One region of the Paenibacillus sp. PDC88 genome, then DNA from elsewhere that is predicted to be linked to it. Evidence: a T-box and tRNA genes for the amino acid it is inferred to sense, from the RefSeq annotation. Region 1 holds a T-box; the other holds one or more tRNA genes.
The links. The T-box of region 1 lies ahead of metG (methionine--tRNA ligase). A T-box ahead of a tRNA ligase gene usually reads a tRNA of that ligase, here a tRNA-Met.
Positions count from the first base shown of each region.

Region 2: it has a tRNA-Met gene. The T-box ahead of metG (methionine--tRNA ligase) is inferred to sense a tRNA for this amino acid. The anticodon was not compared.

Region 1 covers NZ_FNNT01000002.1:7,611-19,837, forward strand. The annotation lists gene BLW49_RS06350 (ABC transporter substrate-binding protein) at 1-1,273, shown strand, start outside; gene BLW49_RS06355 (carbohydrate ABC transporter permease) at 1,430-2,314, shown strand; gene BLW49_RS06360 (carbohydrate ABC transporter permease) at 2,317-3,144, shown strand; gene BLW49_RS06365 (cache domain-containing sensor histidine kinase) at 3,188-5,008, shown strand; gene BLW49_RS06370 (response regulator transcription factor) at 4,999-6,591, shown strand; gene BLW49_RS06375 (copper amine oxidase N-terminal domain-containing protein) at 6,760-9,060, shown strand; gene BLW49_RS06380 (Fur family transcriptional regulator) at 9,224-9,685, shown strand; gene yidD (membrane protein insertion efficiency factor YidD) at 9,688-9,939, shown strand; T-box leader at 10,016-10,300, shown strand; gene metG (methionine--tRNA ligase) at 10,382-12,227, shown strand, end outside.
Region 2 covers NZ_FNNT01000002.1:115,915-128,141, forward strand. The annotation lists gene BLW49_RS07015 (hypothetical protein) at 757-945, opposite strand; gene BLW49_RS07020 (hypothetical protein) at 1,095-1,511, opposite strand; gene BLW49_RS07025 (S-layer homology domain-containing protein) at 2,412-3,200, opposite strand; gene BLW49_RS07030 (hypothetical protein) at 3,315-3,524, opposite strand; tRNA gene BLW49_RS07035 (tRNA-Tyr) at 3,724-3,810, shown strand; tRNA gene BLW49_RS07040 (tRNA-Glu) at 3,812-3,886, shown strand; tRNA gene BLW49_RS07045 (tRNA-Cys) at 3,888-3,961, shown strand; gene BLW49_RS07050 (hypothetical protein) at 3,990-4,247, shown strand; tRNA gene BLW49_RS07055 (tRNA-Met) at 4,251-4,324, shown strand; gene BLW49_RS07060 (hypothetical protein) at 4,360-4,977, shown strand; tRNA gene BLW49_RS07065 (tRNA-Asp) at 5,104-5,178, shown strand; tRNA gene BLW49_RS07070 (tRNA-Pro) at 5,183-5,256, shown strand; tRNA gene BLW49_RS07075 (tRNA-Asn) at 5,359-5,433, shown strand; tRNA gene BLW49_RS07080 (tRNA-Ile) at 5,517-5,593, shown strand; tRNA gene BLW49_RS07085 (tRNA-His) at 5,596-5,668, shown strand; tRNA gene BLW49_RS07090 (tRNA-Phe) at 5,672-5,742, shown strand; tRNA gene BLW49_RS07095 (tRNA-Trp) at 5,752-5,825, shown strand; tRNA gene BLW49_RS07100 (tRNA-Gly) at 5,828-5,901, shown strand; tRNA gene BLW49_RS07105 (tRNA-Gln) at 5,903-5,976, shown strand; gene BLW49_RS07110 (GT-D fold domain-containing protein) at 6,199-6,939, opposite strand; gene BLW49_RS07115 (prohibitin family protein) at 7,129-7,977, opposite strand; gene BLW49_RS28725 (hypothetical protein) at 7,982-8,143, opposite strand; gene BLW49_RS28495 (hypothetical protein) at 8,176-8,427, shown strand; gene BLW49_RS07125 (glycosyltransferase family 2 protein) at 8,516-9,172, shown strand; gene BLW49_RS07130 (glycosyltransferase) at 9,195-10,262, shown strand; gene BLW49_RS07135 (hypothetical protein) at 10,231-10,872, shown strand; gene BLW49_RS07140 (hypothetical protein) at 10,946-11,545, shown strand; gene BLW49_RS07145 (thymidine kinase) at 11,538-12,083, shown strand; gene BLW49_RS07150 (hypothetical protein) at 12,172-12,227, shown strand, end outside.

The sequences.
Region 1 (12,227 bases):
AACGTCCGGCGAAACACCGCCGGCAGCTTCGGCTGAGCCGTTTGAAATGACACTTCGGCATACGCAGGTCGGTGCGGACAAGGAACGCCGGCTTGCGATCCTGCAGGACGTGGTTAAGAAGGTGGAGGGGGAAGTCGAAGGCGCATCTTTTACCCTGGATGGAGTTGATTCTGACGTTAACCGCAAAGAAAAGCTGCGGGGCGAAATGGCTGCAGGTAATCCGCCGGATATCTTCGACCTGTTCGGCAGCCCAGATGCGAAGGTATACGCCAAAGAAGGCATGCTTCTCAATCTGACACCGATCCTTGAAGAGCTCGGAATTCAGGATAAATTCTCCTCACTTGAGCCGTTCACTTATGAAGGCAATGTATATGGTCTGCCGGTCGGAGGATCTGGCGAAGGGTTTTTCTACAACAAGGAATATTATGAGTCGAAGGGATGGCAGCCGCCGGCTACCTTTGCCGAATTTGAGCAGCAGCTGGCTGATATTAAGGCAGATGGCAAAGTGCCGCTGGCTGGAGCTTCGAAGGCAGGCTGGGTACCTCTTATGCTGACGAACCATCTCTGGTCGCGATACGCAGGCTCTGATATTACAAACAAGTTTGTTACCGGTGAAGCGGCTTGGACCGATCCGGGAGTTGTCAAAGCTTTTGCTAAGCATCAAGAATGGGTTGACAAAGAGTATTTCAAGAAGGGCGAGCTTGGATTTGAGTATGCAGAGTATACGACTCAATTTACGAGCGGTGAAGCGATTCTGATGTATGACGGCACATGGAAATCCTCTGTATTCAAGGAAGGGCAATCCGGTGAAGGCTTGATCGGTAAAGTCGGATTCTTCAACTTGCCTCCTGTTGATGGAGGAGTAGGAGACCAAACCTCTCTCATGCGCGATGTGAATAACGGATACGGCTTTGCAGCTTCGGTTGCGGACGATCCACAGAAGCTCGCAGCAGTGAAATCCTTCATTAAGAATATGTTTAATGAAGAAATGCAAATTAGAGGTCTAGTTGAAGACGGTGTACTGCCGGCTATGAAATTCGATGAAGCTGTACTAACCGAAAGTATTACCGATGATTTGATGAAGGAGATCGTTGCTGTCCTTAATGCTTCCGCTACTTCTTTCCCTGCATTTGACTCGCTTGTTCAAGCGGATGTAACGACTGAGATCAGTAATATTCAGATTCAGAAGCTGATTGGCGGCCAAACGACCCCTGAGCAAATGGCAGAGGATCTGCAGAAAGTTCAAGAAGAAGCAAACGCAGCAGTGGAATAAAGAGGCTTAAGCACCGTTACCATTCATAATCGTGATCAGCATAAAACGATAAAATAACAGGACTGCTTACCCCGGATCAGCGTCCGGGGTTTTTTTACACACTAATATGGTATGAGACTGTACATTATTGGCTCTTCCATGGGAGGCTGTTGGCACATGAACAAATCACTCAAGAATCCTTGGGTATACTCCATGTTTATATTACCTGCCTTGATATTGTTTATGTTGTTTTTTATTTATCCGATCTTGAATTCGATATACTACAGCTTTACCAGCTGGAATGGCGTATCTGAGAATCCGAAATTTATTGGGTTCGAAAATTATATAAAAGCATTTGGAGATGAGAGATTCTGGGAGTCGGCCTTGAATAACGGATGGTTTATTCTTTTTTCGTGCGGTATTCAGGTTCCGCTGATTGTGCTCTTCTCTCTTCTCATTGCGAATGTGAAGCGGCTTAAAGGCCTATACAAAACGGCGGTGTTCCTTCCCTCCATTATGTCTACAGCGGTTATTGGGATCTTGTGGGGCTTCATCTATGAACCGAATATCGGCTTGTTAAATCAGATATTGGGGCTGCTTGGCATCGAGCCGATCTACTGGCTGTCAGATGAGAAATACGCGATGTTCTCCATCCTGCTCACAAATGCCTGGCAATGGACTGGCTTCTACATCATCATGGTACTCGCAGCAATTCTCGCCATTCCGCGTGATCTGGATGAAGCAGCTGAGATTGATGGAGCAAACCGGCTGCAAAGAGCATTATCCATAACACTGCCGCTCATCAAGCCTATCATTTCTGTTGTCATTATGCTGTCGATTGCAGGTGCAATGAAGGCAGCAGATATCGTCATTGTCATGACAAAAGGCGGTCCAGCCGGGTCCACAGACGTGCTAGCAACCTACATGATCAAATATGCGATCACGAATTTTAAATACGGCTACGGAAACACCATCGCTGTCCTTATCTTTGTATTTACACTCATTCTGACGGCTCTCTATCAAGTCATGATCGCCCGCCGAAGTGAAAGGATTGAATACTAATGATGCGAACCTTGAGTAAATCAATCCCCCATGTATTTCTGCTCAGCTACTTGCTAGTCATTTTGTTTCCATTTCTATTTGTCATTTTCTCATCCGTCAAGAAGGATAACAATGCGATTGCGCTTAATCCGTTTGGTATCCCGCAAGAGTTTGCATTTGAAAATTATGTAGAAGCCTGGGTTAATGCCAAGATCGGAACGTACTTCTTTAACAGCTTATATATTTCAATCCTAGCCTCGGTGGTATCCATCTTGCTTGGTGCGATGTTTGCCTTTGCGGTAACAAGAATGAAGCATGGAAAATGGAACACAGCCTTCTTCAGCCTGATCCTGGTCGGCATGCTCATTCCGAACAACTCCCTGATGCTGCCCATCTATCTGCTTGTCCGCAAGCTGGGTATCCTGGATACGCATCTCGCGCTCATCATTCCTTATATTGCAAATGCGCTTCCGTTTACGATTATTATACTGGCTGCTTTTATGCGTTCGCTCCCAAGTGAAATCGAGGAAGCTGCCGTTATGGACGGGTTGAGGGCACAGGGGATATTTGCTAGAATAGTGTTACCTCTAACCATTCCAGCGATCGTTACGGTATTTATCGTTAACTTTCTTGGCAACTGGAATGAATTTCTTCTAGCCAACTACTTTTTATCCACGGACACACTTCGTACCCTGCCTGTAGGAATGGTGCAGTTCAGAGATCAGTACCAGATGAACTACGCCCAGATGTCAGCGGGAATTGTCTACAGTGTCGTGCCGGTTATCATTATTTATTCCATTTTGCAAGAGCAGATCATTGAAGGTGTAACCGCAGGTAGCGTCAAAGGGTGACGAGACTTACGCTTATGCTCTTCGACCGGGGAGAAATGCGTTCTTGAACTTGCGTAGCAAACTTGTCGTGGCGTTTCTGGCATTGATCATCATCCCGATGTGTGTCATGGGCTTCGGAACCTTTCTCGTAACATCGAGTACAATTGAGAAAAAATACAGCGAGCAGGCTGAGTATGCGCTGAAGTCGATCAGCTACAGCATCGAAAGCGTGTTTCAGGAAATGAACAATGTAACAGACAATGGAATTGCTACGTCTGTGTTTCAGATGGCGCTTGAATCCGAGAAGCCCGTGAACCTTGGGGAGAGCGATCAGCTCTATCTGAATGCGAGTCAGCGGAATTTTCGCAGCATGCTCTATAATTATCCCGCAATCAGCTATGCATTTCTCTATAATTTGGAGTATTCCGCCAGAGAGCGGATTGTCTCTATTTTTACGAAGGAAGACTTCAAGGCACTGCCTTTCGGGGAGTTTACCAACCATCCGCTCTACAATCAAGTGAAAGAGTTAAATGGTGTGCCTCTGTGGATTGCTCCGCTGGAGCATCCGGAATTCACGGGCTATGAGCCTGTATTTACTCAAATCAGGCTTGTAAAAGAGCTGAGTTTTTTCCAGAACATTGGTGTTCTGGTCGTGCAGATCAAGAATTGGGAAATTGACCGGATCTTCCGTAATCTCAGCATGAGCGGGAATCAGGATACGGAATTTATGATGGTGAACCAAGACGGGCTCGTTGTATATGACCCTTCCGGTTTTTATATTGGACGATACATGTCGGAGCTGATGAGCGAGACCTTTGCAGGCGGGGACGGATATCGCAGCAGCAGGCTGAATTTCGATGGAACAGAGAGCATCCTGTCTCAATACCAGATGAAGGGATATCCATGGCAGCTTGTCTCTGTAACTGAATGGAACTCCTTGGCCAAAGAAACGAATCAGCTGGTCAGCTGGTATGTGATTATTATTATATGCTGTCTGTTTGCCGCCCTTATGTTCAATGTCTTTTTTATGAATCGGATTACCGGAACGATTGCAGTCCTTGTACGCTTTATGCGCAGAGTTGAAGATGGGGATTTGAGTGCAAGGATTGAGGGCAAAGGCTACGACGAGCTCCAGCTGCTGGCACAAGGCATCAATGATCTTATGGACAAAATCAGCAGCTTGTTCCGCAGAGTCAAGGCCGAGCAGATGCAGAAGACAAGAGCCGAGCTCCGGGTGCTGCAGGCCCAGATCAAGCCGCACTTCTTGTTCAATACACTAGAGTCCATTAATGGACTTGCACTTCGCGGGGAAAGAAGGAAGGTCAGTGAGATGGTAAACAGGCTGGCCAGTATTTTACGTATCAGCATTCAAGATGTGGAAGAAATTCCGATCAAGGAGGAAGTGAAGCATCTCGAGAACTACTTGGCGATTCAACAATACAGGTTTGCTGAGCTGTTTGAATATGAGATTGACATTCCTGAGAAGCTCGAATCCTTTCCTATTCTTAAGCTTACCCTGCAGCCCCTTGTCGAGAATAGCATTCAGCATGGGTTTGAAGGAATTGATTACGTTGGATTCATCCGGGTAACAGCATGGGAAGATATGGGAAGAGTTGTGCTTGAAGTGCAGGATAATGGAATCGGGATGGCTAACACCGTCCTTGAACGGTTCGAATACATGGCGAAGACGACGGAAATGGAGGATGAACCGATATCACCGGCCATGTCTGAACGTCGTGGTCTTGGAGTGCGGAGTGTAGCCGACCGAATTCGCATTCAATATGGAGAACATTACGGTATATTTATCTGTTCTGCGAGTGGGGCAGGAACGACAATCCGGTGTGTGCTGCCCAAAAACGATTGGGGGGATTCGTCTTGGAATTGAGTGCGCTGCTAATTGATGATGAACAGCCTATACTTGATAACTTGAAGGAGTTTATTGATTGGGAATCGCTCGGAATCAAGGTGGCTGGAGCTGCCCGTACCGGAAATGAAGCGTTAGAGCTGAGTACCCATGTTCAGCCTGATCTCATATTATGTGATATTCGAATGCCTGTCATGGACGGACTAACATTCATTGAACAGTATCGGATAAGAGGCGGGAAAGCAGAGATTCTGCTGCTTACCGGCTACCAGGAGTTTGAATATGCGAGACTTGCATTGCAGCAAGGCGTTCGTGAATACATATGCAAGCCGATCGATTATTTTGAGCTGGAGTCAACCATTGGCGCACTTGCAGGCCGTATCCGCAATAAGAAGCAGCAGGAGCAGCAGGGCACGGTGCGAGAGCTGTATATGAGCAAGTGGATTCGTCGAAAATGGCTGCAGGAAGTATTGCTTGGTGAATCCCATAGTCCCAATCCATGTGAAGATGTGAAGTCAACCGCAGGTGGAAGTCGTTATACACTCATCTTGCTCGTTGCACAGGATTATTTCCTCAATTCCTTGTTATGGTCAGAAGAAGAGCGTAAGCATTGGCATGAGTTGGTTGGTGCAGTAATCGACGATCATTTGGCGGCTTCAACGCCAGCAGGAGAAGTAATCCAGACGCGGGATGGAGAATGGTGTATTGTTATTGAACATGATTCCTCCTTATCTGATTCTGCTTCCCGTGTCCCTGATCCTGACTTACTCGAAGAGCTGGAACGTAGGTTTACAGATGCATCTGGCATGGCTGCAGAATTGTATGCTTCCGGCAAGAAGGTCTTTGATTACATGCTGGCCGAAGAATATAGAGATGCCCAGCGGGCGCTGATGATGTCTGAGCATTCAGGCACAAGGATTGCAAATATTGATGAGCAGGAGTCAGGCGAAGAGCTTGAATGGATGTCTCGTGTATGGTCGGATCGGTTGACCCTGGCGGTGAGGCAAAAAAATAAAAATGAGGTTACATCGGTGCTGAAGCAAATTTACAGCTTGATGTGCACCGACAAAGGGAGTAACAACGGCAAGGCCATCAAGTATTTCCATTACATTGTTGTTCTCATGCTCCGTGATATGCACGAAATGAAGCTGCTGAAGACAGAAGCAGAAGAACGGATCTGGAATGTGATGTTACAAACGCTTACACTCCGGGAATATTTTGAGCTGTCACTTACCTTGGCAGAAGCTTGTGCAAGCGAGCTGCCGAGGCGCACGGCAGGAGAGCTGGTGGCTACCGCAAGGGATTATATCGCGGCAAGGCTGGATAAAGATCTGGGTATTGAAGAGATGGCAGACCAGCTTGGGATCTGTTCAAGCTACTTCTGCCAGCTATTCAAGAGCCATTTTGGTGTCACTTTTGTTGAATATGTAACGAGAGAAAGGATGGAGTCTGCGAAAGCCATGCTCACCGGAACAGATCGGAGCATCGCTTCGATTGGAGCTGCCGTGGGGTATCGGGAACGGAGATATTTCTCAAAAGTATTTCATAAGTATTATGGAATGAAGCCTTCTGAATTTCGTGAGATGGCAGCCAAGACAAACTGAACTCTTCCAAATCATAAGTAAATGGCGACATAAGAGCAGCGTTTCCGACTTAGGGGATGTTGCTTTTTGTCATTTTTTAGAATGTGTAGAGCAACTTTTTCAGTATAACTGCGTCTAATAATGAGACATGCATCGTGATACAACTAAGTGATTAGAAGGAGTCGAGGAATGAATTTCAAGAAATTATCTATTCTCACCGTCTTTGCCGTTTCACAGGTACTGATGGCTTTTCCAGTGAGTGCACAATCAGACACAGCAGAAGTTCAGCAGGGACAAGCACTTGATCAACAAGCAGCAAGTGTGCAAGAAACCCTGTCCCAAGATGTTAAGAATGACGAGAGTACTTCACACACCAATAACGAAGTGAAGCAGGACACAGAAGCCGCAGAAGGATCCGTAAGCGGAGCTCAGGACATATCTGATGAAGCAGAGCTTCCAGATGATTCTCAAAGTGATGAATCCTCTGAGAAAGACCAGGCTTCACTTCCCGAAGAGGATTCTATAGAGTCGGATGCTGTAGAGCAGCAGCCGGTTTCACAGCAAACTGCTCAGGAGACAAGCTCGGTCAAGGCAAATACAGCAGCGAATACAGCTGTCAGCGCGAGCCAGCTGATCTTATTTTATAATAGCAGCAAGATGATTCAGGACGGTGTTACTTACTACGCTCCACAGCCGATGGTTGTGAAGAGCGGTGTTTCCTATGTGCCGATTCGCGCATTGGTTGATCGAGTCGGATACAAGGTATCATACAATTACAGCACCAAGGAAACGCTGATCATCCAGGGCAGCAACGAACTTCGCTTCAAAACGAACAGCAGCAGCTATACGGTTAACGGCGTTTCGAAGAGCATGAAGGGCGCTTCCTATCAGACGAACAATACATTTATGGTACCGCTGACATCCATTACCCAAGCACTTGGCATAACCTACAGTGTGGATAACATCAATAAACGGATTATTCTGAACCTGTCGAGTAAGCCGGTTGCTAAATTCAGCATTCAGCCGAGCAAGGTGTACGCAGGAGATCAGGTAACTTATGTAACAGCTCCTTATTCTCCGAAAGGTCTTGCGATCATTAATGAACGCTGGGAAGGCAGACAGGATGTATTTGAATCAGAAGGGAACTATACGGTCAGCTATTATGTTCAGGATTCAAGCGGTACATGGAGTGATGCCTATACCGTTACCATTAATGTAGAACGGCCGAATCAGCCGCCGATTCCGATGTTTACAACAGATAAAGAAGAATACAAGATGGGCGAGCTGATTACGTACAAGGACGAGAGTACAGATGACGAGTATATAGTAGATACACAGTGGGACAATAATGCAGCAGCGTTTTTCACACCTGGACCCAAGACGATTCGATTAACGGTTACTGATAATAAAGGGGCAAGCCGGACTTACGAAAAAACGATTATTATCACAAACGAAACGTTGTACACGCTCAATGAGTTTAATCGTCTCTTTACACCGGTTGGGGAGGAATTTGCCTTTGACGGTTCGATTGTCCCGACCTGGGATAAAGTGAGTTATACGTACACGGATCAACCAGGCACACTGATACGAAGCAATAGTCCTGAAACGGTAACCCGTGAAGGGATTCTATATCAGGATCGTGCCGTCGGCAACACGAGATTTTTGCTTCACCATCTCAATAACACCGGCAAAAAAGTGAAGATGTACGTGGTCGCAACGAACAACAACTCGGCTACAGCTACACTTCGTACAGAGAATCTAGGCTTCGCAGGTCCGACCAATATTGCACAGGCTGCAGGCAAAAAAGCGGTACAAAGATATTTTGAAACGATGCAGGATGGTTCAAAGTGGTCGACTACTCAGCTGAAGCCGGGAGAGAGCAAGCTGATCCTTACCGATCTGAGCATGTCGAGTCTTGGCCAGAGTCAAATTATTTCACTGTATTCTGATGTTTACAGCAATTATCCAATTGACTACAAAGTCATTATGATTGATGAGAAGCTGGATCCGCTGTCTGCAGTGAAGAAGCTGCCGGTTCTTGATCGGGATGGTGTTCATAACCGCGGAACTTATGATAATCCAACTCGCATCATCAAATACAGCGAGACGATTGGCGAGAAGTCACAGCGGCTTGTGATTGGGGATAACAAGGATGACCCGAACGTGGCCGGCGTGGATCCGATGGTAGGGGTAACAGCCTCCAACTCGGGTAACTTCGGTGTCCTGTACAAGATCACACTGGACTCCGTAGCTCCTAATACACTGATCTCCTTTAATCCTCGCGGAGGAACCTATTCGGGCTATGCGATGGTGAATGGAATGCTCATACCCCTGGCGAAGAGTGGAGGAGTAAGTGCTCCGAATGAGCAGGTTGTATTATACCGAACAGGCAGCTATGAGCAAAAGGTCGAAATCTGGTTCACTGCTGCGCCGGCAAGCAGTCTTCCAATCAATCTGTTGTTTACGGCATTGCCGCAAGTAGAGGAGTAAGAATTCATTCATATCAAAAAAAGAGCTCTATATCAGAGTTCTTTTTTTGTTACGTTTGTGTCGAATACGAATCAACGTACTATACGTGTTCGTTGACGTGACTCTTGATTTCAGGCATTATAAGGGTATGACACAAATAGGTATGACAGGAGGGTTAAGAGTCATGCTGTCCACGGATCAAATTATTGAAGCTATGTCCGGTCAAGGACTTCGAATTACGGATCAGCGCAAGACGCTGGCAAGGCTTTTTGCCGAATCAGAAGGTTATTTGTCACCAAAAGACGTTTATGAATATATGGGCAAATCATACAGCGGATTAAGCTTTGATACAGTCTATCGCAACTTGAGAGTCATGCAGGAGCTCGGCGTACTGGAGCAGGTTATTTTTGAAGACGGGGTTAAATTCAAAGCGTCATGCAGCAGCGGTCATCACCATCATCATTTGATATGCCTGAACTGTCAGAAGACACTGCCGATCGAGTTTTGCCCGATGAATCTTACAGATACACCGGATCAATTTCAAGTTGTTGAACACAAGTTTGAAATTTTTGGATATTGCAGGGAATGTCAGACTGAAGGCAAAGGCTATAAGAATACGAAGAAGTCTGCTTCCAAAGGTCATTAATAATGAAGCCTGCTAGATTCATTGCGAAGGCTCCGGTTCAATTCTATCGCAAATTCATCTCACCGCTGAAGCCGCCCAGCTGTCGTTTTTATCCGACCTGTTCTGCTTATGCACTTGAAGCCATCGAGGTGCACGGTGCAGTGAAGGGATCTTTGCTTGCGGCGAAACGGATAGCGAAGTGTCATCCTCTACATCCGGGGGGAGTGGACCTCGTCCCTCCCAAGAAGGGCAGTGAAGGAAATACGCCTTCATAGGCTGCGGAACCTTGACATTGATGCTGCCGTTTTGTATGATTTTTCTGAATAAGCTTAATATTATAGATGTACGCATATTTTTCCTATGAAGGGATAAGTACGATCATGCATGCTTTAGTACAGAGAGCCGGGGGAGCTGCAAGCCGGTCTGAAGCAGAGTTCGGAAAATGGTCCTGGAGGAACTGCTTTCGAGCCATATCCGTCCTAGTAGATGGAAGGTAAGGGAGCGGCGCATGCCAGCGTTAGCGGGCACAGTTAAGCAATGAGCTTGACTGGTATGAGCCTGATTTCTTACTTGAGTGTGAAGTGATCAGGGAATTTGGGTGGTACCACGTGAGTGTAACAGACTCTCGTCCCATATGGGATGAGGGTCTTTTTGTGTTGTTTTTACATGGTACCGCAATCCCTTGATTACATATTAATCATTAGGAGGCATACAAAAGTGACAGACAAAAAAACATTCTACATTACAACACCGATTTACTATCCAAGCGACAAGCTGCACATCGGTCATGCTTACACTACAGTAGCGGGAGATGCGATCTCAAGATATAAGCGCCTAAGAGGCTATGAGGTACGTTACCTGACAGGTACAGATGAGCATGGTCAAAAAATCGAGCAAAAAGCGAAGGCAGCAGGCAAAACACCGCAGGAATTTGTTGACCATATTGTCGCAGGAATTCAGGATTTGTGGAAAAAGCTTGATATCACAAACGATGATTTCATTCGGACGACAGAGCCGCGGCATACATCCGTCGTTCAGGACGTGTTTGAGCGACTGGTGCAGCAGGGCGACATTTATAAAGGGGAATACGAAGGCTGGTACAGCATACCTGATGAAACCTATTACACGGAAACACAGCTGGTGGATACCGAGAAAGATGCGAATGGCAAAATTATTGGCGGAAAAAGTCCGGACAGCGGTCATCCCGTCGAGCTCGTCAAAGAGGAAAGCTATTTCTTCAAAATGAGCAAATATGCAGACCGGCTGCTTCAATATTATGAGGAAAATCCGGATTTCATCCAGCCTAAATCCCGCAAGAACGAAATGATTAACAATTTCATCAAGCCGGGTCTTGAGGATCTGGCGGTATCTCGTACAAGCTATGAATGGGGAGTTAAAGTATCCAGTGATCCTAAGCATGTGGTCTACGTATGGATTGATGCACTGCTGAACTACATTACCGCTCTGGGATATGGCAGTGAGGATGCTTCCTTGTACGATAAATTCTGGCCGGCAGATGTTCATCTGATGAGTAAAGAAATCGTCCGCTTCCACACGATATATTGGCCGATTATGCTGATGGCGCTGGATCTTCCGCTGCCGAAGAAGGTATTTGCCCACGGATGGCTGCTGATGAAGGATGGCAAAATGTCCAAATCCAAAGGGAATGTCGTTGATCCCGTGACATTGATTGACCGCTACGGACTGGATTCCCTGCGTTACTACTTGCTGCGTGAGGTGCCGTTCGGATCGGATGGTATATTCACTCCGGAGAGCTTCGTGGAGCGTGTCAACTCGGATCTTGCGAATGATCTTGGCAATCTGCTTAACCGTACTGTGGCGATGGTGCACAAGTATTTTGACGGCAAAACGCCTGCATACCAATCCAGAGTAACTGAATTTGACAGCACGATTGAAGAGCTTGCGCTGAGTACTGTGGAGAAAGTGGAAGAGGCGATGGAGAATCTGGAATTCTCTGTAGCACTGACACTAATTGGTCAATTCATCAGCCGGTGCAACAAATATATTGATGAAACTCAGCCATGGGTGCTTGCTAAGGATGAGGCAAAACGCGAGGAGCTTGCTTCCGTTATGGCCCATCTGGTAGAGAGCTTGCGTGTAGCATCCATCTTGCTGCAGCCGTTCTTAACTCAGGCTCCGCGCAAAATTTGGGAGCAGCTTAACATTCAGGAGGGAGAGCTTACAAGCTGGGACAGCACCAAGCAGGCAGGATTGGTTCCAGCAGGAAATGAGCTTCGCAAGGGTGAGCCGATCTTCCCGAGACTTGATGTAGAGCAGGAGGTTGCCTATATTGCGGGTGCTATGTCAGGCGGAACCAAAGCAGAGCCAGCCAAAGCGGTAGAAGCCGCAGCAGAAGCAACGGAAGGACTGCCGGAGATCGGAATTGAGGACTTTGCCAAAGTAGAGCTGCGTGTTGCTCAGGTTACCGCGTGCGAGCCGGTGAAAAAGGCAGATAAGCTGCTGAAGCTGCAGCTTGATCTCGGTTATGAGCAGCGTCAAGTAGTATCGGGTATTGCGAAGTTCTATACGCCGGAAGAAATGG
Region 2 (12,227 bases), 110 kb from region 1:
CCGACCTTGCCAACGTATGCAACCATCATCTTGTTACGCATGGGTATTCCTCCTTGAATTTGACACATCTATGCCAAGCTAGAACCCGTGATACAGAGCTGTTCCGCTTAGGTGCTATCAGCACTCGATAGGACGCTCTATACTGCACCAACGTACCCCAAATCGGGGTGTGGGCGGGGTGGGCTAGGCATGGTCAGTCACTCAATTTAGCTATACGACACAGATATATAAGAGTTAAGTGACTGAGCATACCTAGCCATGGGTATGGGTATCCTTCTTGGGCACTCGGGTATACCGAAAGGGTAGGGAGTGGGTACCTCAGGATACCTCCACCACAGCTAGGGAAAGCATGAGAATATAGGTGACCGTATTATGTGACTTCGCTAGGTAAAGGTAGTCCATATAAGCCTTCGGTATCCTGTTGGATGGCTAGGGCACACCTACCCCAGGTGGGGCGGGGCAGAGCAACCTGTTGGCTGTCTACAATCCTATATAAGACTCCCACCATATAAGAGAGCATGACTATAGAGAGAGGAAGACTAGAGAGTATATCCCTCGGACACATTGAACAATGCCTTGGTATACACTCATACCCGCTCTACATGAGCCTACTAGATACACTCTCGTAGTCCTTAGGAGTACCCTTAGATTACGTGTAGTGCTAGGCTTCGCTATCTCTCGTCATGCTCGGAAGTGGTGCGTGGTGCGTTGTGATGGGCATACCCTAGCACCCAAGACTAAGGGCTAGGTTACGGATCAAGCGTATGTCTCTCTTATATGTGTTGCTAGTTGTGAATCAAGACCGTCCATTACATCCATTAGATGCTCATACTCTAGTAGTTCATCGACTGTAAGGTTCTCAAACCCCTTGTCACGGTATACCTGCATCTTCTCTCTTGTACGTTCTATGCGGTCACACACTAGCACGAATCTTGCGAATAACATAATAATCACCTGTTTTTGGACAAAGTAGTGCCTTGGGCACTCGGGTCTGCCCATCACATCACATAATACGGATTATGTGCAATCGGCTCTTGGTCTGTTCGCTCATGGGCTAGTCAGGACTACCCAAGCATAGCTCGGGTATCCTTGTCTTAAGCTTTAGCGGCTTGTACCATCATCTCTTGAAACTTGAGGAATTGCTGAAACTGTTCCCAGGTATCCATATCAATCTGCTGTCCTGTAGGTGCCTTGATAGCAGGTGTCGCAGGTGCGGCAGGTGCCTGTACAGGGGATACATACTCATCCACTGGTATATAGGCGTTCAGGTTAAGTACAACGTTCTGAAAACCGTCCTTTTTCAAGCGAATACCGCCAAGAGTGGACGCTACACGGGCAGACTTCTCCCCAAGTACAAGCGGTTCTTTGTCGATTACATTCAAGTCGATTTCTATTACAAGCTTGTTCTTATCGTTTACGCTCATCTTAATGTTCTCGGGTACCTTCTTGGAATCAGCGCGTTTCTTTGCTTCTTTCTCAAATTTAGGCATAGTAATGGCTTTGTTCATCATGGTTTTTAGTCTCCTTTGCCCTTGATGGGCACTAATAGTGACTACCTTTGGTAGCCCTGATTAGCCCATGAGTGAACAGACCTCTAGCATAGCAAGGCATCTGAACCTCCGATTAACTTACGGATACCGCACCTTGTACTACACCGTCCCGTAACGTGGGCAATTCGTGACATCTCGTTACATGTTGGGCATGAACCGTAAAGCGTAGGCTGTTGCCATAGTACAATCCTTCATGTGGGCAGACTTCACCCTTCACAAGAGAAGCTTCGTCCCATGCACAAGCCGTGCATGTTTCGTGTATGTGTTTGTCAATGATCTAGGCGCATTTCGCGTCTTTGCCGCCTGTCGTACATTCGGGATGTTTCCCTATCGAGTCGGTGGCGGCGACCAACTCGATGACCATATCTAAGAACGCAATAGGATTGGATTGCAACCCCTTTGAGCAATGTTTTTTTATAAAAAATAAAAACAAACAAGGGTCAAGAGATTAACCCCCCCAGTGTCGCGGGTTTTTCTATCATCCTTCACACGGCGCAGGAGCGTCATGACTCCTACGGGAAATTTTTGGTGAACCTTGATGCGCGAGAGTTAGGGTCTTGGGGCAATGTCTCGGGGCACGGGCGGCGGGGTCTCGTGTCTTGGGCAAAGGGTAAGGGGGCATGGGTGTTGGGCGCGGGTAAAGGGCATTGGGCATGGGAGTGGGGCGGCTGTTGTCTAAGTCAAGGAGGTATGGTTTTTCCTGCATAATCGGGGTAAATCTAGGGGTAATACATTTTTCGCTCCGCGAGTTAATGGGACTCCTACGGGCGCGGGGAAATTTTTCTCGTAAGGTTGGTGCGGTGTGTCTTATATAATAGAAAAAGAGCGAAGGGAGTTAAGCCCCGCGCTCTTATTTTCGTTCTACTTAATACTTGAGTAATTCGAGAGATCGCCATCACCCTTTAATTGAGTATAAAGGCGGTATAGGGTAGTAGCGGCTTCAGCTCTAGTGAGTGTCTTGTTAGGGCTGAAATTACCCTCATAAGCGGTCATTAGTCCTTCGTTTTGAAGGCTTGCAATCTTTATTCCTACGATAGCTGAATAGTCGTCATCTAGTGCTCCGTTTTTGAAGATGATTGGAAATTGTGAGTTAGTGCGATCTACTGATTCATCAAACCTACCATCTTGATCATAGCCGTTAACGTTCTCATAAACCTTGATGTCTTTCATGCTTCGTAGGATGTTGTAGACTTCCTTTTCGTCGTCAATTTCTTCGTATAGTGCGGGTAACAAGTTCGCGGCACCCAGGCGAGTCAATTTAGTGTTTGGATGGAAGTTCATCCCGCTACCGTCTTTGCTGTATGTAAAGTATGTATAGTTCGACATTATCTTAGATACTGGTTCATATGCCCAATTAGTAGATGGAACGTCTTTGAACTCGCGGGTGGTGGAGTCGTTGGTAGTGTACTTATCAAAAAGGCGGGAGAACATACTTACGAACTCTGCCTTAGTCACTCCATTGTCGGGTTTGAACGTTCCGTCTGAGTATCCCTTGATCACTCCTTGCTCACTCATAAAGTCGATGGCTTTAACAGCCCAAGAGTGTTTTGTCTCGCTTACGTCATTAAATGACGATGCCTGTACGTTCGCGGCAGTGGAACCGAAAACAAGGGTTGATGCCAGTGTGATGACCAGTGCAATTTTCTTCATGATGATACCTTCCTTTTTTGTTTAATGGTGGCAGTTCCCATATATTAGCATACGCTTGGACTCTCGTAAACGCCAAGAAATGTAAAATCCCACCTATAGGTGAGGTGGGAAATTTTAATCTATGAACCTGCTTATGAGTCCCAATAGGAACCCGAGGACTGCTCCTCCGATCACAGGTGAAAATGTCTCGATCTGCTCTGTAGTAACTCCTAAGAAGAAGGCAAGTACGAATCCCCCTAATATAAGAAAGAGTCCCAAGACAGGAGCACCACGAGTCAACGCTCCCAGGATTAAGAATGCAATTACGGCTACGACATAGATCAAGTATGTTCCCCCTTTTGTTGTATTCTTCCAGTTTAACATCTTGTAAGTCATTTCGTATAGAGGAAGTAAGAGCTTAATTTTTTGCTCCCTTATATAGAAGAAACTCAACTTGAGGAAGTTTTTCTCAGGTTTTTCGTGTTGGAGTGTTATTTCCTAAGTTAACTGCACTAATCTATGTTTCATAGAGGAACAACCACTTGGATGGGCACCAATCACTGGCGAGAATAGCGGGCTGTAAACCCGTGGCTTAACTGCTGTGTAGGTTCGACTCCTACCTCATCCACCATGGCGTGTTGGTCAAGCGGCTAAGACATCCGACTTTCTATCGGAGATCACGGGTTCGATTCCCGTACACGCTACCATGCGGAAGTAGCCAAGAGGTTTAAGGCGTTGGGTCGCAAACCCAAAGATCGGTGGTTCGAATCCATCCTTCCGCTTAAAACAATCCTTAGAGAGGTGAGAGCTATGATCGAAGAAGTTATCAGCGATAAACCAACGAGAGTAGTCTTTCATTTCAATAAGAAAAGCATCGGTAATCCTGGCATTGCTCCATGGACGATCAAGTGTAAAGGCGAGACATACTACGTGATGAACCTCACTTCTGAAGTTCCTTTCACGACGAAGAACACTCCCGACAATCCTCATACGCAGGGTTCGTTGCAGTTCAAGGGTCGCCTGAAGCTTGTCACTACGAGTGATGGTATCGAAGCGATTGTCTATTAATGACTGGGTATAGAGGAGCGGTTCCTTGACTGGCTCATAACCAGTAGACGCGGGTTCGAATCCCGCTACCCAAACCAAAACAACTAAAACACTTACCAGGGGGAACGAAAACGTGGCGAAGAAAACAACGGTTGAAACGAAGCAGAACGTACTGGACGCTTACGCACTTGTGATTGAGGAAGCTCGTCAGGAGTTTGAAGCGGAGAAAGCAGAACAAGCGGCGGCTTGGAAGAAAGAACTGGCTCGTCAGAAGGAAGAAGATACATACCAGTTCAACAAGGAAAAGCGTGATCGTCAGGACGCACTGGATTCTGAACTTGCAGATCGTGTTAAAGAAGTCGCTGACCGCGAAGTAGCTGTTGAAGCTCGTGAGCAGTCTGCCGATCATTCCGAGTCCGTGGTTGCTGAACTTCAAGCCAAGGTTACTGCGATTCCTGAGGTTGTGGCGAAAGCTGAAGCGGTTGCCTTCAACAAAGGTAAAACCGAAGCCAAGAAGGAGTTCGACGGTGAACTGCGCTTGCAGGATGCTGAGAATAAAGCTGACAAACGGGTTCTTGAGAACCGCATTACTTCCCTTGAGGAAACTGTGGAATCCCAAGAAGCTCTGATCGCTACACTGCGTGAAGAACTAAAATCCGCTAACAGCCGTGTTGAATCCATTGCTACGAATGCTGTCGTTGCCGCAGGTAACTCCAAGGTTACTGTTCAAACAGCCGCGACTGGTAAGTAACAAATACGCTCCTGACCTTCGGGTTGGGAGCACTATTAGCCCTCAGTGTGGGATGCACTGTGGCTACGAGTACCTAAGGGGAAACTAGCCGCCAGAGTCGGTTCGAGTCCGACAGGGTGATGCCTTGGCTCTATCGTTTATCGGTTAGGACATTCCGTTGTCAGCGGAGAGGGAGGGGTTCGATTCCCCTTAGAGCCGCCAATACAGGGGATTAGCTCAGATGGTTAGAGTACGTGCCTTGGACGCACGGGGTCGTTGGTTCAAATCCAACATCTCCTATTCATATGACCGTTACGGGGTACTGCTACGCAGGTTTGATTCCTGCTCACGACGAGAATGAGTGGCTTTATCGGTGGTTCGAGTCCACCTACGGTTTCCTATAGGGTTGTAGTTCAATGGTAGAACGCCGCACTGTTAATGCGGATGTTCCAGGTTCGAGTCCTGGCTTCCCTGCCAATATTCCTCACGTAATGCTCAAGTTAGTAGAGCTGTCTCGCGCAAAGACGGTTTCAGGTGCAAGTCCTGACGGAGGAGCCTAATGGAACATGGCGCAACTGGTTAGCGCACCCGTCTGATAAGCGGGAGGTTGATGGTTCAAATCCATCTGTTCCAACCATGGTGACGATAGTGTAGTGGTAACATGCCTGACTGTGAATCAGGAGTCCACGGTTCGATTCCGTCCGTCACCCCATATGGACTGGTAGCTGAGTGGCTTAGCGGTGGAGTGAAATCCCGCAGACGGTGGTTCGATTCCATCTCAGTCCATCTTAATATGCAGGTTTAGTTCAGTGGCAGAACTACGGCTTCCAAACCCGTTAACGGTGGTTCGATTCCATCAGCCTGTGCCAATGCGATATTAGTTTAATGGTAGAACTTCTGCCTTCCAAGCAGACGGTGAGGGTTCGACTCCCTCATTTCGCTCCATCGGGGATTCGTTTAGTGGCAAGACACGACACTTTGAATGTCGATTCGTAGGTTCGATTCCTGCATCCCCTGCCAATTAAGTGACCCTCCTGGACTGCTTACGAGCACCCAGGTTCCCAAAGACTGTCCTAAATAGGGCGGTCTTTTTATAATTTAGGGCTAAAAAGGGGGTCAAAATAGTGCAAAATAAAGCTCAAAAACGATGAAAAAGTGACGAAAAACGCTTAATTATGTGCAAAAAACGGCTATTTTTTGCACATAGAACACAAAAAAGACCCCAAAAGGGGTCAAAATGGGCTATTTTCGTGGTCTTCCTGCCCAATAATCGGGGAATCCTTTGTAATCCCAGGCATCTAAGCCCTCTTTATCAGCTTGAATGGCTACATCTGCACCCGATCCGAAGTCTACACCCACTGTTCCGAGCAGTTTCGCCTTCACAGCCAGTACTTTGCCAGGAGCACCTGCACAAACGAGGGCAAGTCGCCATGGATTGGTCTTATATAGGGCTTCCATGTCCTTAGTAGCCTTCTGTAACCCTTCCCAGTTGGGACAATCGACGGTACCAACGATTCCAGTGAAACCGTAGCGGCGTTCTAGTACTTCCTTGTACTGGACAGCTTTGGCTCCACAGAGCAAAATTGGTAAAGTCCTGAAGGTGTCATAGAACGGCTTGAACCGAGCAATGTAATTGTTCTCGAACGCATAGAAGGTCTCCTTCGGCTCCACTCGGTAGTATCGCAAGCACATATCGAACAGTGGCTTGAAGTACCAGTGATCAGTCTGTGTCAGGTGACCTACGTAGTCAGCGTTCCGCAAGCAGTGAACGATGATGTCCCTTGCATTCGCGTTAGGAAGGGTAATGCCACAGTAAGTCGGGTCGCTGATCCAACCGTAATGCGACTTGATGAAGTCCATGGTAAGCACGGTATCATGAGCAAGGATGGTATTGGAAGCATCCCCGAACCGAACTGAAGCATGGCGTTCACCGTTAGCCGCCATTTGGAACCAGTTCTTAATCAAGTCCCAGGTTCCTAGCATTCCTCATCACCTTCCTGTTCTTTCTTCTCCTCAATCTCATCCTCAGAAGCTCCGCAGTCAGGGCAGAATGAGTGCTGACAGCAAGGACAAACCACTAGGAAGCTCATACAATCAGGGCAATCGTACATCGTTAACAACTCCTTTCTTTAATAGAATAGGAAAAAGGGAGGATTTCTCCTCCCTCGTCCATTACTTGTTCTCGGTCACAACAGCCTGGGCACCTTGAATAGTTACCCAACCCCACTTCAAGCGGGCTTCCATCTCCATCTTCTTCAGAAGTTCAGGAGTGATCGACTGTTGGAGTGCGGCGTTAGCTTTCGCTTCACCTTGTGCTTCCGCAATCTTAGCGTTTGCGTTACCGTTAGCTACTACCAACTGCTTCTCGGCAGTGACTTGAGCCTGGTCTTTCTCAATTCTCAGTTGTTCAAGCTTGAGCTGAGAGTCAACCAAAGACTGGATAGCCTTCAGAGATTCAGCGTCAGGTTCGATCTTACTGAAGTTGAAAGTCTCGATTTCAATACCTACAGCGTCCAAGTCTTTTCTGAAGGACTCGAACACCTTGTTGTTGATCTCCCCACGCTTGTCACCGTAAACCTCAAGCACTCCGTAGTTGGAAGTGATCTCTTGAATCATTGCTGACAGGCGATCTTTCATATAAGTCGATTCGATCTCACTGTCAGTACGCCCACGGAACTTAGCGAACACATCAGGGATACGCTTCTCATCCATATGGTAGGAGTACATCAGCTCGGCTTTGACAACCTTACCGTCCTTAGTAGCAATGCTGAACGCTTTGTCACCTTCGTAGTGGACAGTCTCCGTACTGATCGGATACTCAGTTACCTTCTTCGTAGGACTTACCAAGTGCCAACCAGGAGGAAGTGTCTCCTTCTCCAAGCCGCCCGAGCGGTCATAAACCACACCTACATACCCTGGTGCGATAGTCGTCAAGCACAGCAACAGATAGATCAAGGTACCGATGACCGCCAATCCTACTACTGTTGCTCCTCCAATGAATAATCCACGGTTGTTCTTCATACCGTTATTCCCCCTTGTTCTTTTTTAAGTTGTCAATGAACGGTCTTGCGAGTTTCAAAGCGAATTTCGCCACCTTAACGAAGACGACAGCCGCCAAGAACCATAACAAAATGGCTACGAACACGATTGTTGCGAGTAGTGCAATTAATGTCCCTATCAGAATCACTCCCCTCTCACTGCGGTGCGTCGAGTGAGGACATGCTGATCGCGGAGATATTCATCCGTGCAGTCCGAGTGAACACGTTCACCGTCATGCAGTTCGTCAATCTCGTCGCCTTCGAGGATGTCCTCTTTGCAGTAAGGGCAGGTCTTTCCGATAGGAGAAGGCTCGTCCCTGTGATCGGGAGCCTTGAATCTGTCCATCGTTTCATCCCCCTCACACTTTCTCTATACGAGGTCATTCCTGTAGAGTTAAGGGCGTTTCAAAAAAAGCCGGTGTTACCTATATAAAATGGAATTGGTGTTTTTTTGGCGGGCGCGGCAAAAGGCTAATGTCTATCGGTCTAAACTAGATAAAGAGGAAAAGGGGGAAATGGCAATGGCGAAAGTATTTATAGGTGCTCCTGTAAGAAACAGAGCGTGGATACTGGGGCGGCATCTGGATTCGCTGATGTCTCAGGATGTGGACAAAGAGTTCATGTACATCCTGAATGACAGCGATGACGAGACTGAACAAATCCTTATCGACCAAGGCATCCCGTATGCTACTCATAATCTAGGGAAGAAGTACGGTCATGTTCGCGGTCAATACTCATACGGCAATCTAGCTTTACTTAGGAACATCCTGCTTCACGAGTTTTTGCAGTCCGACTGCGACTATCTACTATCCATTGATACGGATATTATCATTCCTGAAGGAAGCCTTCAGCAGTTGATCGACAACGACTTGGATGTCTGCTCCATGCTTATCCAAAACCACCCGAAAATCAAAGCGCATAATGCCATGATCGGTGGGCGGCATGTCCCTGAGTTCCAGGAGGGAGTCATTCCTGTTGATCTCACAGGGGCGGTGTACTTGATAAAGAGGGAGGTTGTAGAAGCAGGAGTAAGATACGGACTGCATCCCATTGGGGAAGATGCGCCATTCTGCGAACAAGCCCGCCGACTAGGTTACAAATTATTCGTAGATACGCGGCTTCGCCCGATCCACGCTTATGCGGAAGGGGCTGAGTTGATTGCTAAAGTGGCTACTTAATAGAAGGAAGGAGGAGAGCGCGGTGTTCGATAGCATTGAAATGACGATTGTTTACCCACCTGCCTTGGACTGGAATCTGTTATTCCAACGTCCTCAGCAATTGATGACTGCGTTCTCAAAGATTCCAGGTGTGCGGGCGATCTTCATTAATGAAGAATCGTATCAAAAGATGTCCCGTCCAATCGAAAAGATCAACGAAGACCTATTCCTTGTACGCAAGGGTGTGAGCTACGACCACCTTGTCAAAGGGAAGAAGGTTCTATGGTTCTCCAACCCAGGTCAGTACAACTACCGTGACGGACGCAGATTCGACTTCACTGTATTCGATTACCTGGACAACTCCGCTGACGAATTTGCTATTTGGAAGAACTACATCCCAAAATGCTTCGCCCGAGCCGATCTCGTAGCTACCACGGCGAAAGTTATGTACGAAGCTCATAAGGACGATGGCAAGCCGATCTTCATGTGCCCTAACGGAGCTGACTACGAACACTTCAAGAAAGCGCAGGTCTCCCTTCCGAAACCTCCCGACTTCCCTGCGGTAAACGAGGGTCAGAAGGTGGTGGGCTTCCACGGGGCGATGGCATCCTGGGTGGATTACTGGTTGATTACTGACATTGCCAATAAAGGTCATCGTGTCGTACTGATCGGGAACAATGCCCTGTATCAAAAGAACGTAGTGCATCCGAACGTGACTTGTCTTCCGCACAAGGACTACAAAGTTCTTCCTGCATATATCGCTCAGTTCGATGTCTGTATGGTTCCGTTCAAGTTAACTGAGATGATTCGCGGCTGTGATCCGATCAAGTACTACGAGTACTTGTCAGCGGGCAAGCCAGTTGTAACGACCCGCATGGAGGAGATCGTCAACAAATACAGTGACGTTACCTACTTCATGGATAGGGTTAACTGCGGCAAGATGGTTGACAAGGCACTTAAAGAGAACAGTCCCGCCAAGATCGCGGCACGAACAGCGGTTGCTCAAGCTAACTCCTGGGACAGTAGAGCGATGGATGCGGTTAAGATGATAAACAAAGTGATGGGAGGTGGAGAGGTCGATGAGAAAACTGTTCAAACGGCTTTTCGGTAGCCACGCGGTTGAACCGCAGGTTGATCCAGTTGAGGTATTGGAGTTCGATATGGAGGAGTTCAACTTCTCTCGTTACTCACCGAAGGTTAATACGACCATCGTCTACCTGCCCGCCATCGACTTCCACAGCGAAAGCTTCGGGCGACGACCACAGCGGCTCCTGAAGGAATTAGCGGAACTTGGGTACAACGTGGTCTACATCAATTCGAGTGAGGAGTTCTATCAGGTTGATGAGCTAGAGTACCCGTTCCCCGAACTTCCAAACTTCGTGGTGGCGCGGGCGGGTACTAATGTCCGATCACTGATGCAGGGTGGAAGGGTGGTCTACTGGGTAAACGACAGCCGTATGGCAAGCTCAGTAGAGACCGCTTACCCTAACCTTGTAGTGTTCGACTCCTTAACCGACCCCGAGAAGTTCGAGAAGGGTAAGCATAAGATGGAAGCTGTTGCTGATGTCGTGCTCATTACCCCCGAACGTATCTACGAACACGGAAACTACTGCTCTCATATCCACATCATCACCGCTGATGAGTTCGAGATTAAGGAACGCGCCGAACAGGTTGCGAAAATCATAGACGAGCTTCCAAACAGACCGACCCCTCTCATGTAGAGGGGTTTTTCTTTGGTGCGTTTTGGTGCGTTCAGCCTAACCTAAAGATAAGAAAACGAAAGAGGTGAGGTTAGTGGCAGAGGAAAGAAATGAAGAACTCTCGCTTACCTCGAAGCAGAGCAAGATCGTCAAGTACAAACTTGAGGAGGACGTGGTGAACCTCCGTATGAGCGGTCTGTCCTATCAGCAAATCGCTGATGAGATGAACGCGAGTGGTAAGGTTCCTGACGGTGATCTCCTCGACAAGTACGTGGTCATGCGTTTCTTCGAGAAGTTGCCTGAGATCAGCAAGCAGATTGTAAAAGAGGACAAGCGTAGATTGGTTCAGGTAGTCAACAATCACTTGGACATTATCCACGAGGTGACTTCACTATACAACAAGACGAAGATGCTCCTGGAAGCAATGGAGGAGGATGCCTACGAGAAAGGTAAGTTCGTTAACCCTTACCAGTACAAGGCTGTTATCTCTGAAATGCGTGAGTTCCTGAAGCAGATGACCGAGATTCAAAAGGAAATCAACGATTACAACAACATCAGGAAGTTCATGGACATTGTGCTATCTACATTGAAAGAAGAATGTCCCGAGAAGATTCCTGTTATCGCTGAGAAGCTGAAGATGGCAAAAGGGACTACGTGGTTCGCAGACATGATGAGGGGGAAAGCGAATGACTAAGCACGGGGAGATTACGGTCTTTTGGGGAACGATGTTCACTGGCAAGTCAACCAATCTGATTGCTAACTTGAAGGAAGCAGGGGAGAGTGCTGTATGCTTCAAGCCCTACTCCGACGACAGGGACGAGCCTAATATCATCAAGACGCATGATGGTCTCATCTATCCTGTTACTCGGGTAGAGAAGGCAAGCGAGATTCTTCTTCATGTGAAGCCAGGACTCACTATGGTAGGGATTGAAGAAGCATCCCTGTTCTTCGATGACCCGACTCTCATCCCGACCCTTCAAAATCTGAGGGAGATCGGCATTAGTGTATTCGTTACTGGATTGGATATGGACAGACACGGTGTTCCGTTCTTCCAAATGCCTATGATCGCGGCTATTGCCGACAACTGCTTCAAACTGAGAACGCGGTGCTCGTGCGGGGAATTCGCTTCCCTTAACTACTACAAGGGAGACGGTACGACCTTCGTGGCTCGTGATGATATGTATGAACCTCTTTGTAGAACTTGCTTTGCAAAGCAGGAGCCATCCCTTTAACAGGATGGCTTCGCTTAGGAGGGGTATCGGCTTGCTTATACCTTCTCTATACGAAAGAACCTATTGAAAGTTAAGGAGGGTGACATATATGGCAGATGATCTCTTGGGAAGTCTGATGGATGACTTCATCAACCTAGCCGAGGG